2 regions of the Agromyces sp. NPDC055661 genome follow, and region 2 is predicted to be linked to the other one. Evidence: predicted binding sites of a transcription regulator. Region 2 holds the regulator's gene; the other holds the start of a gene.
The links. Region 2 encodes LexA, which represses DNA repair genes until DNA is damaged. Its sites were predicted from a motif close to TCGAACANNTGTTCGA; they were not measured.
Positions count from the first base shown of each region.

Region 1: a site for LexA is predicted at 5,305-5,320, ahead of ACWGO8_RS15120 (DUF222 domain-containing protein). Genes of this name have one in related genera too.

Region 1 covers NZ_JBSHHC010000002.1:327,208-336,106, forward strand. Annotated here, with positions in the region: gene pcaDC (bifunctional 3-oxoadipate enol-lactonase/4-carboxymuconolactone decarboxylase PcaDC) at 1-136, shown strand, start outside; gene ACWGO8_RS15095 (CoA transferase subunit A) at 199-1,053, shown strand; gene ACWGO8_RS15100 (CoA transferase subunit B) at 1,053-1,706, shown strand; gene ACWGO8_RS15105 (acetyl-CoA C-acetyltransferase) at 1,706-2,920, shown strand; gene ACWGO8_RS15110 (TetR/AcrR family transcriptional regulator) at 2,928-3,440, opposite strand; gene ACWGO8_RS15115 (VOC family protein) at 3,502-3,852, shown strand; gene ACWGO8_RS15120 (DUF222 domain-containing protein) at 3,922-5,226, opposite strand; gene ACWGO8_RS15125 (ArgE/DapE family deacylase) at 5,497-6,687, opposite strand; gene ACWGO8_RS15130 (pyridoxal-phosphate dependent enzyme) at 6,684-7,901, opposite strand; gene ACWGO8_RS15135 (hydantoinase/carbamoylase family amidase) at 7,898-8,899, opposite strand, start outside.
Region 2 covers NZ_JBSHHC010000001.1:39,964-48,862, forward strand. Annotated here, with positions in the region: gene ACWGO8_RS00165 (dynamin family protein) at 1-1,249, shown strand, start outside; gene ACWGO8_RS00170 (hypothetical protein) at 1,181-1,903, opposite strand; gene ACWGO8_RS00175 (SseB family protein) at 1,934-2,800, opposite strand; gene priA (bifunctional 1-(5-phosphoribosyl)-5-((5-phosphoribosylamino)methylideneamino)imidazole-4-carboxamide isomerase/phosphoribosylanthranilate isomerase PriA) at 2,784-3,530, opposite strand; gene hisH (imidazole glycerol phosphate synthase subunit HisH) at 3,652-4,290, opposite strand; gene hisB (imidazoleglycerol-phosphate dehydratase HisB) at 4,287-4,901, opposite strand; gene ACWGO8_RS00195 (histidinol-phosphate transaminase) at 4,962-6,053, opposite strand; gene ACWGO8_RS00200 (LysM peptidoglycan-binding domain-containing protein) at 6,100-6,468, opposite strand; gene lexA (transcriptional repressor LexA) at 6,736-7,413, shown strand; gene ACWGO8_RS00210 (alpha/beta fold hydrolase) at 7,410-8,168, opposite strand; gene metE (5-methyltetrahydropteroyltriglutamate--homocysteine S-methyltransferase) at 8,303-8,899, opposite strand, start outside.

The sequences.
Region 1 (8,899 bases), on a different contig from region 2:
GCGCGACGAGATCGCCGAGGTGCTGCTGCACACGGCGCTCTACGCGGGCCTGCCCGCCTCGAACAGCGCGCTCGCGATCATGCGGGACGTGTTCGCGGAGCAGGACGCCGCGGATTCGCCGGACACGAACGACTGACCCCCGCGACATCCCGATTTCCCCCGATTTCCCGATCCCCCTTCCCGATCTACGGAGCATCCATGGACAAGACCTACGCGTCGGCCGACGAGGCCGTCGCCGACATCCCGTCGGGCTCGTCGCTCGCCGTCGGCGGCTTCGGCCTGTCGGGCGTGCCGATCACGATCATCCGGGCGCTGCTCGCCCGCGGCGTCGGCGACCTCGAGGTCGTCTCGAACAACTGCGGCGTCGACGGCTGGGGCCTCGGCGAGCTGCTCTCGGCCGGACGCATCCGCAAGGTCATCGCGAGCTACATCGGCGAGAACAAGGAATTCGCCCGGCAGTACCTCTCGGGGGAGGTCGAGGTGGAGCTCACCCCGCAGGGAACGCTCGCCGAGCGGCTGCGCGCCGGCGGCGTCGGCATCCCGGCGTTCTACACCGCGACGGGTGCCGGCACGGCCGTCTCCGAGGGCGGGATGCCGCTGCGATACGCGCCCGACGGCTCGGTCGCGCTCACGAGCGACCCGAAGGAGCTGCGTCCGTTCGACGTGTTCGGGAAGTCGCGCGAGTACGTGCTCGAGCAGGCGATCCGCGCGGACTACGGCCTCGTGCGGGCCGCTGTTGGCGACCGGCACGGCAACCTGCGCTTCGAGAAGTCGACGCGCAACTTCAACCCGCTCGCCGGGATGGCGGGGCGCATCACGATCGCCGAGGTCGACGAGCTCGTCGAGCCCGGCGTGCTCGGTCCCGACGACATCCACCTGCCCGGGATCTACGTGGACCGCGTGATCGTGCTGACGCCCGAGGAGGCGACCGACCTGCCGATCGAGAAGGTCACCGTGCGGGCGCGGCCCGCGGCATCCGCTGCACCCGACGCCGCCCCCGACCAGCCCGTCGCCGACCAGCCCGTCGCCGACCAGGCCGAGGAGGCCCGCTGATGTCCCTCACCCGCGACGAGATGGCCGCCCGCGCGGCCCGCGAGCTCGAGGACGGCTCGTACGTGAACCTCGGCATCGGACTGCCGACGCTCATCCCGAACCACCTGCCCGAGGGGGTCGAGGTGGTGCTGCATTCGGAGAACGGCATCCTCGGCGTCGGCCCGTACCCGTGGGAGGGCGAGGAGGATCCCAAGCTCATCAACGCGGGCAAGGAGACCGTCACCGTGCTGCCCGGTGCGGCGTACTTCGACTCGGCGGCGAGCTTCGGCATGATCCGCGGCGGACGCATCACGACCGCGGTGCTCGGCGCCATGCAGGTCTCGTCGGGCGGCGACATCGCCAACTGGGCGGTGCCCGGCAAGATGGTCAAGGGCATGGGCGGCGCCATGGACCTGGTGAACGGCGCGGAGCACGTCATCGTCGTCATGGAGCACGTCGCCAAGGACGGCTCCGCGAAGATCGTCGAGCAGTGCACGCTGCCGCTCACGGGCAAAGCGTGCGTCGATCGCATCATCACGGACCTCGCCGTCTTCGACGTGACCTCCGAGGGGCTCGTGCTCGTCGAGCTCGCGCCGGGCGTCACGGTCGAGCAGGTGACGGATGCCACGGGCGCGCCGTTCACCGTCGCTGATGCGCTCGCCGTGGAGGACTGATGACCGAGCTCCGCGACGTCGTGATCTGCGCCCCGCTGCGCACCCCCGTCGGCCGCATGGGCGGCGCCCTCGCGACCGTGCCGGCGCTCGAACTCGCGACGACCGTGCTCGGCGCGCTGCTCGAGCGTACGGACGTCGACCCGGTGGCGATCGACGGGGTCGTCGGCGCTCAGGGATACCCGACGATGGAGGCGCCGGCGATCGGTCGGGTGGCTGCGCTCGATGCGGGATTCCCCGTCACGACGAACGGCTACCAGCTCGATCGGCGTTGCGGATCGGGTCTGCAGGCCGTGCTCAACGCCGCGATGGAGGTTCAGACCGGCGTCTCGGAGGCCGTCGTGGCGCTCGGCGTCGAGTCGATGTCGAACGCGCCGCTCTACACCGTCGAGGGTCGGCGCGGTGTGTCGGGCGCGGGGCTGCTGCTGCGCGACGCACTGTCGCGCGGACGGGAGACGGTCGGCGGCGTGCGCTTCCCGACGCCGGACGGCAACGTGGGCTCGGCCGAGCTGCTGCGCTCGGAGTACGGCATCTCGCGCGAGGTGCAGGACGCGTTCGCGCTGCAGTCGCACCGCCGGGCCGTCGCCGCGCAGGAGTCGGGCGCGTTCGACGCCGAGCTCGTGCCCGTGTCCGTCCAGGGCCGGCGTGGCACCGTCGTCGTCGACCGCGACGAGCATCCGCGCGGGGACTCGTCCTTCGAGGCGCTCGCGGCGCTGAACCCGATCCTCGGGCGTCGCGATCCCGACGCCACCGTGACCGCGGGGAACGCGAGCGGCCAGAACGACGCGGCCGCGGCGTGCATCGTCACGACGCCCGTGCGCGCGAGTGAACTCGGACTGCAGCCGATGCTGCGGCTCGTCTCGTGGGCGGTCGCGGGCAACGACCCGCTGCGCTTCGGCGTCGCCCCCGTGCCGGCGTCGAACCTCGCGCTCGCGCGGGCCGGCTTGGGATTCGACGACCTCGACGTCATCGAGCTCAACGAGGCGTTCGCCGTCCAGGTGCTCGCGTGCCTGGCCGACTGGGGCCTCGATGCGGATGATCCGCGGCTGAACCCTCGGGGAAGCGGCATCTCGATCGGCCACCCGATCGGCGCCACCGGCATCCGAATGCTCGCGACGCTCGCGCACGAGCTGCCCGCGCTCGACGGCGAGCTCGCGCTGGAGACGATGTGCATCGGCGGCGGTCAGGCGCTCGCCGCGGTGTTCGCACGGGTGTAGCTGAGGCTCAACCCGCGGAGAGGCGACCCAGTGCCTCACGCACCGTCGCGGCGTCGCCGCCTCTGGCGACCGCCCCGACCCCGGCCCGCCAGGCCGCGGCGAGCATCCCCCCGAGTTCGGCGGAGGGTGGCGCGCAGAGCTCGGCCAGCGCGCGAGCGATGGTGTCGGGCTCGTCGCCCATCGGGGGTTCCGCGAGCATCCATGCGAACCCGGCCCTGATCGCGAAGTCGAAGCCCACTGCGAGCGCGGCGCTGATGCGCACGCTCGCCGACCCCTCGGGAAGGGCCGCTGCGGCGCCCTCCATGCGGTCGAGCACTCGGCGCTCGACGTCGGTGCGCACGAACGCGTAGATCCCGAGCTTGCCCTCGAAATGGTGGTAGAGCGCGCCGGTCGTGACCTCCGCGGCGCGGGCGAGGTCGGCGACCGTCACGTCGTCGAACGGCCGCGAGCCGAATTCGCGGGCGGCGGCCAGCACGAGGCGTCCCTTCGGGGACGTCGAAACCGGAATCCACTCGCGCATGACTCCATAATGCCGTTATGCTGAGGGCAAGTCACGTTACGACACACGGAAAGGCTGCGCGATGAAGCTCGAGTTCCTCCTGGCCCCCACGTCCGACCTGGCCGCTTCCCTGGCCCTCTACCGCGATGCGTTCGGCGCCGAGGAGGTGTGGCGCGAGGGCGACACGACCGTCTCGCTCGGCATGCCCGGCACCGACGTGCAGCTCATGCTCGACGCGAACGATCCCGACGCCCCGGCCGGTCCGGTGTTCGTCGTCGACAGCGTCCAGCGGTTCCACGCCGACGCGCCTCCAGGTCTCGAAGTGCTGGCCGAGCCGGCTGAGATCCCGGGCGGCCGCCTGGCGACGTACCGCGATCCCAACGGGCTCGTGATCTACGTCATGGACCAGTCGACCGACGCATCCGTCGGCTGACGCGCGCTCGTCACTCCGCCCGGGCGGCGTGCGGCGTGACGTTGCCGGATACGAGTTCACGCGCGTCGGTCAGAACGGTGGCGCCTCCGACATGAACGTGGGCGCGTCCGTGGTGACGGTGTACCCGGTCGGCGTGGTGATCGAGACCTTCCCCGACGGCAATCGCCGATAGCCGACTCGGCTCAGGTTCTTGCGACGGTTTCCGTTCTCGCAGAGCGGGAACAGGTTGTCACGATTCGTGCGCCCCACGTCGCGGACCCACTCCTCGAGATGATCGACATCGGAATCGTGGGCCGGGCGCGAGCACGTCGGATCGATGCAGGTCTCGAATCGAAGCGCGACCCAGTCGCGCTGCGCCTTCGTCGGCCGGTACCGCGTGCGGTCGTAGTCGAGGATCTCAGCGGTGAACGGATCGGTCGCGACTCGTCGGAACGACGGGGCCTTCGCGAACAGGCGCGCCGCCGAGCGTCGATCGATGCTGCCGTATCCCGCGAGCTCGATCGGCTGGTCGCTCTCGCCCAGGAGGGAGAGCAGCGGGACGAGCAGCATCGGACGCACCATCGCCGCGGTCGGAGTGCCGTCGCCCGCGAGCCAACCCACGGCGAGATCGGCGCGGAGCTGATCACGTGAGCGCCAGCCGGGCTCGCCTCTCCGGGTCTTCTGCTGCTCGGCGCGTGCCGTGGCGTTCAATCGCTCGACGATGCGCACGGCATCGGGTGCCGCGACGAGGGCGTGGAGGTACGCCATCCCGTCGTCGGCTCGCTCGACCCAGATGCGCCGGTCGGAGAACGCCTTCGCGTGCCGGTCTTCGGGCGACTCGTGGAGCAGTCGCTCCTTCAGGCGTCGCGCCCGAGCTCGGAACGCCGAAAGCGTTGTCGAGGATGCTGATGCGGCCAGTTGTTCATCGAAGGCCTGCAGGGCTGGTTCGTCGTCGGTCCATCCCGTCACGAGATCGACCGCGGCGCGGACGTGCCCGACCGTTGTGACGCCGGCGACGAATGCATCGCGCAAGGTCGGCAGCCGGTCTTCGAGCACCTGGGCTTCGTGGGCGATCGAGCGCACCTGGTTGGCCGAGAGCTGCAGGCGCAGCCCCGCATCGTAGGCGGCGGTGTCTTCGGCCATCTCCAGCGCGTCTGCTCGTGCCATGCCCTCGGAGCGCAGGTAGACCTGCGGATTGGCGCGAGCGAGTCGCATCAGTTCGGCCAGGGCGGTCCAGAGCCGGGCATGAGCCCGATTCGCTTCGGATTGCGCGTGGGAGGCCTCGTCCAAGCGATCGACGATGAGATCGAGGCCGGCGGCCACTGCGGCGCCCGCGATCGAGGGAAAGCCTGCGGCCGACTCGGATTCGACGGTCGACCCGGATTCGCCGGTCACCACGGCGGCGCGATTTCGTGCAGGGGTGAATGCATGACTGTCTCCAGTTCGTTCACTCCGGCCCGAGTAGCTTGAGTATAGCAGATACATTCGAATGGTCGAGATGGCACATCGGCATTGAATCGAAGAGAGATACGAGTACTGGTCAATCGACGGCATCGTTCATCTGATGCGCCGAGCGATCAGTCCAGGGCATCGATCGGGCAACGTGCCAAGGCGATCGAGCGTCTCAGCCCTCAGCGTTGCGCGCTCAGCGTCGCGCGCCGCAGCTCACCCCACGTACCGCACGATGGTGCGCTCGAGCGTGGCCGTGACCGTCGCGAGCGACGCGAGGTCGACCCACTCGTCGGCCGCGTGCGCCCCGCCCCCGTCGACGCCGAACATCACCGTGTCGATGCCCGCCGCCGCGAGGAGGGCGCAGTCCGTCCAGAACGGTTCGCCGCGGCGTGCGGGCTCGCGGCCGGCCACGTCCGCGAAGCTCGCGGCGAGGGCGGCCGCCGCCTCGGATGCCGCGCCGGCCTCGAACGGACCGCGGTGCGTGGTGATCGCGAGGTCGGCGGCGAATGCGGCATCCGTACGCTCGAGCTCGTCGAGGATGCCCCGGAGCTCGCGCTCGAACGTCACGAGGTCCTCACCGGGAATCGTGCGCCGCTCGATCGTGACCACGCACGCGTCGGGGTAGCTCGACGGCTCGGCGCCGCCCACGATGGTGCCGGCGTGCACACTGCCGGTGCCGAGCAGCGGATGCCGCGGGCCGGCGGCCAGTCGGTCGGCCAGCTCGTCGATCGCGGTGAGCAGTCGCCCGGCCTTGGCGATCGCATCGACGCCGAGGTCGGGTCGTGACCCGTGCGCCGCACGCCCGTGGACGGTGACCGTCGCCCAGGCGAACCCGCGGTGCGAGATGACGAGGTCGAGCCCGGTCGGTTCGACCACGACGGCGCCGTCGGTGACGACGTGCGCGAGCACCTCCTCGGTGCCGAGGCTGGCGTGCTCCTCGTCCGCGACGAGGGCGAGCACGACGTCGCCGCGGTGCGAAGCGGCGTGCGCACGTGCGGCGGCGACCATCATCGCGGCGAGCCCCGACTTCATGTCGTACGCGCCGCGTCCGTGCAGGCTTCCGTCTCGCACCACGGGGTCGAGCCCGTCGCCGTCGTAGCTCGCGAGGGACACCGTGTCGAGGTGCCCGTTGAGCATGAGGCTGCGTCCGCCGCCCGTGCCCCGGGCGACCGCCACGATCGACGGCCGACCGTGCGTCGCCTCGAGCCGGCGGCACTCGAATCCGCGCGGGGTGAGCCACGCGACGACGGCATCGGCGATGCGCGCCTCACCGGCGCCCCCGGGCACGAGCGCCGGATTGACCGAGTCGATCGCGATGAGCTCGCGGAGCAGCTCGAGCTCCTCGGAGCCCGCCTCGGAGCCCCCGCTCGCTGCCTGGGCACCGCTCGGCGGCCCCCCGCTCATCGATGCTCCGGCAGCGGGTTCGCCTGCCGACCCTCGGTCGAGAGCAGCAGGACCGTGGCGTCCGCGCCCAGCGCCGAGCGGGCGCGATCGTCGGCGAGCAGACGACGCACACCCGCGAGTGTCGCCGCACCGCACGGACCCGAGTCGAGCCCGAGCGCCTCGAGGTCGTGGACCCCGCGGATCGCCTCCTCCTCGTCGACCGTGACGGCCGCGTCGAGGCCCGCCGCCAGCACCGGCCACGCGATCTCCGACGGCGTGCCGCAGTTGAGCCCCGACATGACCGTGTGACGCGTCGGCACGCTCACCGGCTCGCCGGCGTGCAGCGACGCGATGATCGGCTGGGCGGCGCTCGCCTCCACGCTCAGCACGATCGGCGCACCGGCACCGGCACCGGCACCGGCACCGGCACTGGCACCGGCACGGGCACCGCCCTCGGCAGCACCGGCACGGGCACCGCCCTCGGCACCACCCGCCCCGGCGCCCGCCGCCCCACCCGACCGGTGATGCCGCACCGCCGCCTGCGCGAGCGACCCGACCCCGACCGGCACCGCGACGAGATCAGCGCCCGCAACCCCGACCTGGCCGAGCTGCGCATCGGCCTCCTCGAACAGCGTCGAGTAGCCGTCGACGATCCACTGCGGCACCTCCTCGTAGCCCGGCCACGCCGTGTCCTGGATGAGCACGGCGTCGTCGCCGGCCGCCTCGGCGGCGCGCGTCGCGGCGGCGACCACGTCGTCGTACGGGATCGCGAGCTCGACGACCTCGGCGTCCTCGCCGGCGATCGCGTCCTTCGCCTCCGCCGTGAGCCCATCGGGGAACCAGATCTGCGCGGGGAGCCCCAGCAGTCGCGCCGTGTGCGCGACCGCACGCCCGTGGTTCCCGTCGGTCGCCGCGACGAGCCGCACCGGCGGCGCGTCGGCGAGAGCCGAGCGCAGCTCGTCGAGCGTGAGCGCCCGGTCGGGCGACCCGACCCGCGCCGAGAGCGCGCGGGCGATCGCGTAGGCGGCGCCGAGGATCTTGAAGGCGGGCAGGCCGAGGCGGGAGCTCTCGTCCTTCACGAACACGCGTCCGACGCCGAGCTCGGCTGCGACCTCGGGCACCTCGACCAGCGGCGTCGGGCGATAGCCGGGCAGGCTCCGATGGAATTCGACGACTCCGGTCGGCCGCTCGGCGCGCCATGCGCGAGCGGCGGGATTCCAGTACGTCGCGCTCATGCGTCGGCCTCCTCGGCGAGCCGCAGCAGCGTCGTGCCGAGCACGGCGATCCCGGCCGCGCAGTCCTCGGGCGTGGAGTACTCGCGCGGGTTGTGGCTGATGCCGTCGTACTGTCCGCGTACGAAGACCATGGCCGTGGGCGAGATGGCCGCGATCTCCTGGGCGTCGTGCCCGGCGCCCGACATGAGGCGCATGGTCGGCACGCCGAGGTCCGCCGCGGCACCGGCGATCGCATCCTGCACCGATCCGGCGAAGGGCACGGCGGTGGTCTTCGCCATGCGCTTCGCCTCCACGCGCAGACCGGGCTGCCGTTCGGCGAGCCCGTCGAGAAACCCGGCGAGGTCGGCCTCGGCCGTGGCCATGAGTGCATCGTCGGGGTTGCGGAGGTCGACGGTGAGCTCGGCGCGATCGGGCACGACGCTCGGCAGGCCGGGCGAGGTGCTGAGGTGTCCGACCGTGCCGCGCAGCCGGCCGTAGCGACCCGAATCGACCATCTCGCGCACGTGCACGACGACCTGCGCGGCCGCGAGTCCCGCGTCGACCCGCAGCTCGGTCGGGGTGGTGCCGGCGTGCGCCGCCCGGCCGTGGATCGTGACGCGCTGCCACGAGATCGCCTGCACGCCCGTGACGACGCCGACCGCGTACCCCTCCTGCGCGAGCACGGGACCCTGCTCGATGTGGCACTCCACGTAGGCGTGCGGCGGGTCGAGCCGCACGGGCCGGTCGCCGCGGAATCCGATGCGCACCAGTTCATCGCCGAAGCGCAGCCCCGCCGCGTCGACGAGGTCGTACGCGTACTCGAGCGTGAGCCGACCGGCGGCGACGGCCGAGCCCAGCATGTCCGTGCCGAACCGCACGCCCTCCTCCTCGGTGAACGCCGCGATCACGAGCGGCCGGCGGGTGGTGATGCCGGCCTCGTCGAGGCTGCGCACGACCTCGAGTGCACCGAGCACGCCGAGGCATCCGTCGAACGCACCCGCCGTCGCGACGCTGTCGAT
Region 2 (8,899 bases):
ACGCACCCTGCCCGTGCGACGGGTCGAGGGCCGCCTGCAGATCGACCTCGACGGGACGCCGCACGCCGACATCGAGCGGATCGTCGTCGAGTGGCCGTCGCGGCGGCTCGAGGAGGTCACACTCATCGACACCCCGGGCATCGCGTCGCTCTCGACGGAGATCTCGGCGCGGTCGGCGGCCTTCCTCACGCCGAAGGAGTCCCCGCCCGAGGCGGACGCGATCGTCTACCTGATGCGCCACCTGCACTCGGCCGACCTCGGGTTCCTCTCGGCGTTCCACGACACGACGGTCGGGCGCTCGCGGACGGTCAACGCGATGGCCGTGCTCTCGCGCGCCGACGAGATCGGCGCCGGACGCATCGACGCGCTGCTCTCCGCGCGGACGATCGCCGAGCGCTACCGCACCGACGGCGCGCTGCGCTCCCTCGCGCTCGACGTCGTGCCGATCGCGGGGCTCGTCGCCCAGTCCGCCCGCACCCTGCGCGAGCACGAGTTCGAGGCACTGCGCGAGCTCGCCCGGCTGGGCCGCGACGCGCGCGAGCGCATGCTGGTGTCGGTCGACCGGTTCGTGCGCGCCGATGCGGGCATCGACGTGAGCCCCGACGCGCGGCGCAACCTGCTCGATCGCTTCGGCATGTTCGGCATCCGCATGTCGACGGTCGCGATCCGGTCGGGATGCGACGACGCGACCGAGCTCGCCGACGAGCTGTACCGGCGCAGCGGCCTCGAGGAGCTCGTGCGGCTCGTCGGAGACCAGTTCCGCTCGCGCGCCGACGTGCTGAAGTCGCGCACCGCCCTAGCCGCCCTCGGCGCCCTCGTGCGCGAGCGGCCGCGCGACGCGGGATCGCGTCTCCCCGCCGCCATCGAGCGGCTCGAGTCGAACGCGCACGAGCTCCGCGAGCTCGCCCTCCTCTCCACAGCCCGTACGACGGGCCTCGACCTGCCGCCCGAGGAATCCGCGGAGGCCGAGCGCCTCATCGGCGGCGCGGGAACCGCTCCCGAGCGGCGCCTCGGACTGCCCGACGATGCCGGCGTCGACGACGTGCGCTCGGCCGCCGCGACCGCGCTGCAGCGCTGGCGCGCGCTGTCGGGCAGTCCGCTGCTCGATCGTGCCGCGGCCGAGGCCTGCGACGTCGTGACCCGCTCGTGCGAGGCGCTCGTGGTCGCGACGGCGCCGGCCTCAGTCGAGCGCCGCCAGCTGCGCCTCGTCCTTCATCCGGAACCACCGGTGGGCGGAGGGGGCGAGTGAGCACACCCACGCGGCGAACGCGACCACGAACCCCGCGACGAGCAGGAGCTCCACGGGTACCGCCACGGCGCCGACCGCGAGGAACGCCGACCCCATGAGCACGACCGCGGCGTGCAGCACGAGCACGATGAGCTGCAGCCACCTGGCCCCACCCCGACGATTCATCACGAAGGCGAGCAGCGCCGCCTCGACGGCCACGACGATGGCGAGTCCGGCGAGGCTCGCCCAGTAGACGAGGTTGACGAGCGAGTCGACCTCCGACTCGTCGTAGGTCGGCGAGAGCCGCCCGATGAGCTCGGTCAGCTCGGTCGTGACGGCCTCATGCGAGAGGAAGGCCACGAGCACGCCGAATGCGCTGAGCACGAAGCTGAGCAGCCAGAGCGAGCGCGAGGTGCGGATCGACCGCGGCGGCGGCACGGGGCGCAGCACCGGGGGGCGCGTCTGGTCGGACATGACCGGCCGCGCGGGCGGCGGCACCGAGTCGGGATCGTCGTCGGGCACGAGCGGCCGATAGCGCGGGTCGTCGGGGTCGGTCTCCCGCGGGGCTCCCGCCTCGTCCGCCTCGTCCGCCGCGTCGAGCGGCTCGTCGTCGGCGCCCTCGAGGTCGTGCTCAGGATGCCTCGACGCGCCGTCCCCCATGGACCTGTCCCCCATGTGCGCCAGCCTACGGCAGCGCGGGCGCCGTCACGCGGAGGCGTCGCCGACCGGGTCGGCCGGTCCGGTGAGCCGCACGGCCAGGGAGTCCACGAGCGTCGCGATCGCGTCGTCGGACGCCCATCTCGCGGCCAGTCGCTGCAGCACGGCGTCGAGCTCGGCGCGCGTGAGACCGCCGACGAGCTCCAGGCGCACGACGAGCTCGGGGCCCGCGAGCCGTGCGCCGGGGTCCCCGGCGGACAGTTCGACGCCGAGCACCGCCAGCTCCGTGCCGATCGATCGCTCGAACGCCGCACGTACCGCGTCGGACTCGAACGCCGGCGTCCACGCCTGCGACTGCGCGACGGCCCAGACGGCCGGCCGCCGTAGCACGAACTCGCCCGCGGAGCCCGGGTCGAGCACCACGAGGTCGGTGCCGTCGTCGGCCGCGGCGAGCGCGACCCGGACGCCGTCGGCCGGGACCGGACGTGCGACGGGGTTCCACGCCGACATCGCGTCGACGGAGGCGAAGACCGGGAGGACGCGGCGACCGTCGGGACCCTCGACCGTGACGATCGAGAGCTCCTGGCTCTTGTCGACGGCGAGGCCGTGCGCCCCCACCTCCGCGCCGCCGTCGCCGAGGTCGGCGAGGAGCGGGATCAGCAGGCGTGCGGGGCCGAACGCGGCGACGACCTCGGCCTGTCCGCCCTCGCCGGCGCGGAAGCGTCGGACCGCGGCGGCGAGCGCCTCGGGCGCGCGTCCGTCGTCGGCGGCGTGCGGATTGGGCTGGAACGATCGCCCGGCCCACGGCACGCCGGCGGAGTCGGTCGCGGCCGCGTCGTGGTGGGCGGCGTGGTCGCCATGAGCGGCGGATGCGGCGTCCGCACGCCCGTCGACCGGATCAGCGGCCGGCGACATCCAGGGCCTCGGCCAGCGTGAACGCGCCCGCGTAGAGCGCCTTGCCGACGATCGCGCCCTCGAGGCCGAGCGGCACGAGCTCGCGCAGCGCGGCGATGTCGTCGAGGCTCGAGACGCCGCCCGACGCGACCAGCGGGCGGTGCGTGCGGTCCATGATCTGGCGGAGCAGGTCGAGGTTCGGGCCCTGCAGCGTGCCGTCCTTCGTGACGTCGGTCACGACGTAGCGCGCGGCGCCGGCCTCCTCGAGGCGGTCCATGACCTGCCAGAGGTCGCCGCCGTCCTTCGTCCAGCCGCGGGCGGCGAGGGTCGTGCCGCGCACGTCCAGGCCGACGGCGATGGCCTCGCCGTACTGCGCGATGACGGACGCCGCCCACTCGGGGTTCTCGAGCGCCGCGGTGCCGAGGTTGATGCGCTTCGCGCCGATCTCGAGCGCGTGCTCAAGCGAGGCGTCGTCGCGGATGCCGCCCGACAGCTCGACGTTCACGCCGCGCACCTGGCGGATGACCTTCTTCAGGATGCCGGCGTTGGAGCCGCGGCCGAAGGCGGCGTCGAGGTCGACGAGGTGGATCCACTCGGCCCCCTGGTCGGCCCAGTCGGCGGCCGCGTCGACGGGGTCGCCGTAGTTCGTCTCGGTGCCGGCCTCGCCCTTCGTCAGGCGGACGGCCTTGCCGCCCGCGACGTCGACTGCCGGAAGCAGCACGAGACGGGGCGTCTTGTTGAACTCACTCATCACTGTCCTCGTATCGGTGGCTGTGAAGCACCACAGCGGCACAGTCACAGCATCCTAGTCGTGTCGAACGCAGGCGGCCTGCGGATGACGCCCGGTGCCGATCCCCGAGCCGGCCACCGGTTCAGCCGAGCGTGCCCAGCCAGTTCGCGAGCAGCCGGATGCCGGCCTCGGACGACTTCTCGGGGTGGAACTGCGTCGCCGAGAGCGGGCCGTTCTCGACCGCCGCGAGGAACGGTCCGCCGTGCTCCGACCAGGTGAGCCTCGGCTGCGGGAACGGCGGCATCACGTCGAGCACCCACTCCTGCGCGGCATACGAGTGCACGAAGTAGAACCGCTCGTCCTCGATGCCGTCGAACAGAGCACTGCCGACGTCGGGCTGCACGGTGTTCCAGCCCATGTGCGGCAGCACGGGCGACGGGAGCTCGGTCACGACGCCGGGCCACTCGCCCAGTCCCTCGGTGTCGACTCCGCGCTCGACGCCGCGGTCGAAGAGGACCTGCATCCCGACGCAGATGCCGAGCACCGGTCGTCCGCCGGCGAGCCGGCGGTCGATGACCTCGTCGCCGCGCACCGCCCGGAGCTGGTCCATGACGGCCTTGAACGCGCCCACGCCCGGGACGACGAGCCCGTCGGCCTCCATGGCGGCGGCGCGGTCGGCCGTGACCTGCACCTCGGCGCCGGCGCGCTCGAGCGCCTTCGCGGCCGAGTGGATGTTGCCCGAGCCGTAGTCCAGCAGCACCACGCGGCGCGTGGCGGTCACAAGGCGCCCTTCGTCGACGGGATGCCGCTGACGAGCGGGTCGAGGGCCTTCGCCTGGCGGAACGCGCGGGCGAACGCCTTGAACTCGGCCTCCGCGATGTGGTGCGGGTCGCGCCCGCCGAGCACGGTGACGTGCACGGTGAGGCCGGCGTTGAAGGCGATCGCCTCGAAGACGTGGCGCACCATGGAACCCGTGAAGTGGCCGCCGATGAGGTGGAACTCGAACCCGGCGGGCTCCCCCGAGTGCACGAGGAACGGGCGCCCAGAGATGTCCACCACGGCCTGCGCGAGCGCCTCGTCGAGCGGCACGAGCGCGTCGCCGTAGCGCGAGATGCCGCGCTTGTCGCCGAGGGCCTCGCGGATCGCCTGGCCGAGCACGATGCCGACGTCCTCGACGGTGTGGTGCACGTCGATCTCGATGTCGCCACGTGCGCGCACGGTGAGGTCGGTGAGCGAGTGCTTCGCGAACGCGGTGAGCAGGTGGTCGTAGAAGGGCACCGAGGTCTCGATGTCGCTGATGCCCGAGCCGTCGAGGTTCAGCGACAGGTCGATGCTGGACTCGCTCGTCTCGCGCTGCACGCGTGCGGTGCGCGGGGCGCCGGGAGTGGTCATGTGGTCATCCTATTCGGGCGCCTTCGGCGCTCGTCGGGGCGCCGAGGCGCCGGTCGTGGTTCAGGAACCCGCGGCAGCGGGTGCGAAGACGGCGATCGCCTCGAGGAAGGCGCTCGTCTCCGCCTCCGTGCCGGCGGTCACGCGCAGGCATCCGGGAAGACCGATCTCGCGGATCAGGATGCCGCGGTCGAGCAGCGCCTGGAACACCGCGTGCGGGTCGTCGACCCCGCCGAAGAGCACGAAGTTCGACCCGCTGCGGTAGGGGTGGAAACCGAGCCGGGCCAGCTCGGTGGAGATCCGCTCGCGCTGCGCGCGGATCTCGCCGACCATCGCGAGCATCTCGTCGGAGTGCGCGAGGGCGCCGAGAGCCGCCGCCTGCGTGAGCGCCGACAGGTGGTAGGGCAGGCGCACCAGGCGGAGCGCGTCGACGACCGCGGGGTCGGCCGCGAGGTAGCCGACACGCGCGCCCGCGAAGGCGAACGCCTTGCTCATCGTGCGCGACACGAGGAGGCGCGGCCGGCCCTCGAGCAGCGTGAGCGCACTCGGCGTGCCGGGATCGGCGAACTCGATGTACGCCTCGTCGACCACGACGATGCCGCGCGCGGCATCCGCCACCGCGGCGATCGTCTCGAGCGACAGGGGCGTGCCCGTGGGGTTGTTCGGCGCGCAGAGCAGCACGAGGTCGGGGTCGTGCTCGCGCACTGCGGCCACGGCCGTCTCGGGCGAGAGCTCGAACTCGTCGTCGCGCTCGGCCGTGATCCACTCGGTGCCGGTGCCCGAGGCGAGCAGCCCGTACATGGAGTACGTCGGCGCGAAGCCGAGCACGCTGCGACCCGGTCCGCCGAATGCCTGCAGGATGTGCTGGAGCACCTCGTTCGAGCCGTTCGCCGCCCAGATGCGGTCGATGTCGAGGCCGTGTCCGAGGTAGTCGGCCAGCGCGCGGCGGAGCGCCGTGAACTCGCGATCGGGGTACCGGTTGAGACTGAGGATCGCCGCCGCCACGCGAGCGACGATGTCGTGCGCGACGTCCTCGGGAATGGGATGCGTGTTCTCGTTGACGTTGAGCGCGACCGGGACGGACTTCTGCGGCGCACCGTAGGGCGTGCGGCCGCGGAGGTCGTCGCGGATGGGCAGGTCGTCGAGGCTCGTCACCAGTCCATGCTAGCCACGGGCGCAGGCGCGCCCCGCGGCCGTGACGTCATGGGACGACGGGGAGCGCGAGCCGCTGTCCGGGCTCGACCACGGCGTCGTCGAGACCGTTGAGGCGGATGATCTCGTCGATCAGGACGCGCGGGTCGCCGTCGGGCGCGAGCGACTCGGCGATGGCCCAGAGCGAGTCGCCCTGGCCGATGGTGACGTACTCGAACGAGGAGGCGGGCGCCGACGAACCGCCCTGGGCCGCGGCGCCGCCCGAACCGAGGACGGTGACGAGCGCCCAGACCACGAGCGGCAGCGAGGCGAGCGCGGTGAAGACGATGCGCCCGCGCCGCGTCAGCCGGAGCCGAGTCGCGGTGCGCGGTGCGGACTCCACCGTCATGGTGCGGGTCGGTACGATCGCTGCGCTCATCTCACACCTCCTGGACGAGTCGCACCCGGCCCTCGGCCGGGAGGGCCGGATGCGAAGCTCTGTTCCGAATATATCTTCGAATGTTCGAAGCTGCAAGCATCCGATCCGCTGGAATGTGCCCGCGGATTCCGCGACACACTCGAACGAATGTTTGCCGCACCGACATCAGCCGGATACAGTTTCGAATGTTCGACCACAGTCGATCAGAGACCACCGACATCCGGTCGCGAAGGGCCGAAACGAGGGGCGGAGACCGTGAGCACCGACATCGACGACGTGCGGGAGCAGGGCCGGGCGCGCCGCCGCAAGAGCCTCAGCGCCAAGCAGGTCGCCATCCTCGAGGCCATCCAGCGCTCGGTGTCGAGTCGCGGCTACCCGCCGAGCATGCGCGAGATCGGCGACGCGGTCGGCCTCTCGTCCCTCTCGAGCGTGACGCACCAGCTCAACCAGCTCGAGCTGGCCGGCTACCTGCGCCGCGACCCCAACCGGCCCCGCGCCCTCGAGGTGCTCATCGAGCTGCCCGGCTCCGCCGATCGCGCGCCCTCCGCCGGCGAGCCGGTGCCCGTCGGCGACGCCGCGATGGTCCCGCTCGTGGGTCGCATCGCCGCCGGCATCCCCATCACGGCCGAGCAGCAGATCGACGAGGTCTTCCCGCTCCCCCGCCAGCTCGTCGGCAAGGGCGAGCTGTTCATCCTCAAGGTCGTCGGCGACTCGATGATCGACGCGGCCATCTGCGACGGCGACTGGGTCGTCGTGCGCTCCCAGCGCACCGCCGAGAACGGCGAGATCGTCGCGGCCATGCTCGACGGCGAGGCCACGGTCAAGGTGTTCCGCCAGCGCGACGGCCACACGTGGCTGCTCCCCCGCAACAGCGCGTTCGAGCCGATCCTCGGCGACCACGCCGAGGTGCTCGGCAAGGTCGTGGCGGTCCTCCGCGCCGTCTAGGCGGCGACTGCCAAGGCCGCCTGGGGCTGCGCCTTCGCGACCCCGCGGAGCCAGTCGACGACCGTGTCCATGAAGCGGGCGTGGTCGTCGCGGAACACGGTGTGGCCCGTTCCCTCGACGGTCTCGACCGTCATGCCCTGGCGGCGCAGCTGCGCCGCGACGCGCTCCGTGATGAGCAGGCTCTTCTCGGCGAGCACGACGAGGCTGGGCGCGACGAGCCGGGCCGGCGGCACGAGCGGACGTGTGTCGGCGAAGCCGAGGATCGTGCGGCGGTCCCAGTCCCGCAGCGTCGCGAGCTCGATGTCGACGTCGGCCGCGCTCCACTTCGGGTTCATCCGCACGAGCGCCGAGCGCTTCGGTCGCGGCGCGACCGCGAAGAACGCCTTGAACGCCCAGCCGCGGATGCCGGTCGGGAACGAGAACGCCGGGTCGATGTAGATCGCGGCCCGCGGCGCCATGCGGTCGGCGACGAGGCTGGCCACGAGGCCCCCGAGCGAGTGGCCCATGACCACGTCGGGCGGCCCGTCGATGAGCGGCGCGAGGGTCTCGACGACGTCGTCCGCCCAGGCGGCGGGCGAGTACCGGCGGGCGCGCGGGCTGCGTCCGTGCCCGGCCAGGTCGACGGCGAGCACGCGGAACCCGTGCTCGCGGAGCTCGGCGGTCACGCGGTGCCAGGCTCGCGAATCCGACATGATGCCGTGGATGAGCACGGCCGTCTTCGAACCGCTGCCGGATTCGTTCACCGCGAGACGCATGGGCCGACCGTACGCGATCCACCTGTGCGATCGCCCGACGGCAGCCGAGGGGTTGCCACATGCAGGTCCATGCGCAGGCGACGACGAGGGCGGATGCCGCGAGCCCGCGGCATCCGCCCCCTCGTCGTTGCGGACTACTCGGCCAGCACGGGCTCCGAGAGCTCGGCGCGCACGGCACGCGTCGCCTCGATGATGTGCTCGAGCGAGGCGACGGTCTCGTCGTAGCCGCGCGTCTTCAGGCCGCAGTCGGGGTTGACCCACAGCTTCGACGCCGGGATCTCGGCGACGGCCCGCTCGAGGAGCGCCTGCACCTCGGCGGCGCTCGGCACGCGCGGCGAATGGATGTCGTAGACGCCCGGCCCGATGCCGTGGTCGAAGCCGCTCGTCGACAGGTCGTCGACGACCTCCATGCGGCTGCGTGCGGCCTCGATCGAGGTGACGTCGGCGTCGAGGTTGCGGATCGCGTCGATCACCACGCCGAACTCCGAGTAGCAGAGGTGCGTGTGCACCTGCGTCGCCGACGCGGCACCGCCCGTGGCGAGCCGGAACGAGCCGACCGACCAGTCGAGGTACGCCGGCTGGTCGGCTCGCTTCAGCGGCAGGAGCTCGCGCAGCGCGGGCTCGTCGACCTGGATGACGCGGATGCCGGCCTGCTCGAGGTCGCCGATCTCGTCGCGCAGCGCGAGCGCGACCTGTCGCGCGGTGTCGCCGAGCGGCTGGTCGTCGCGCAC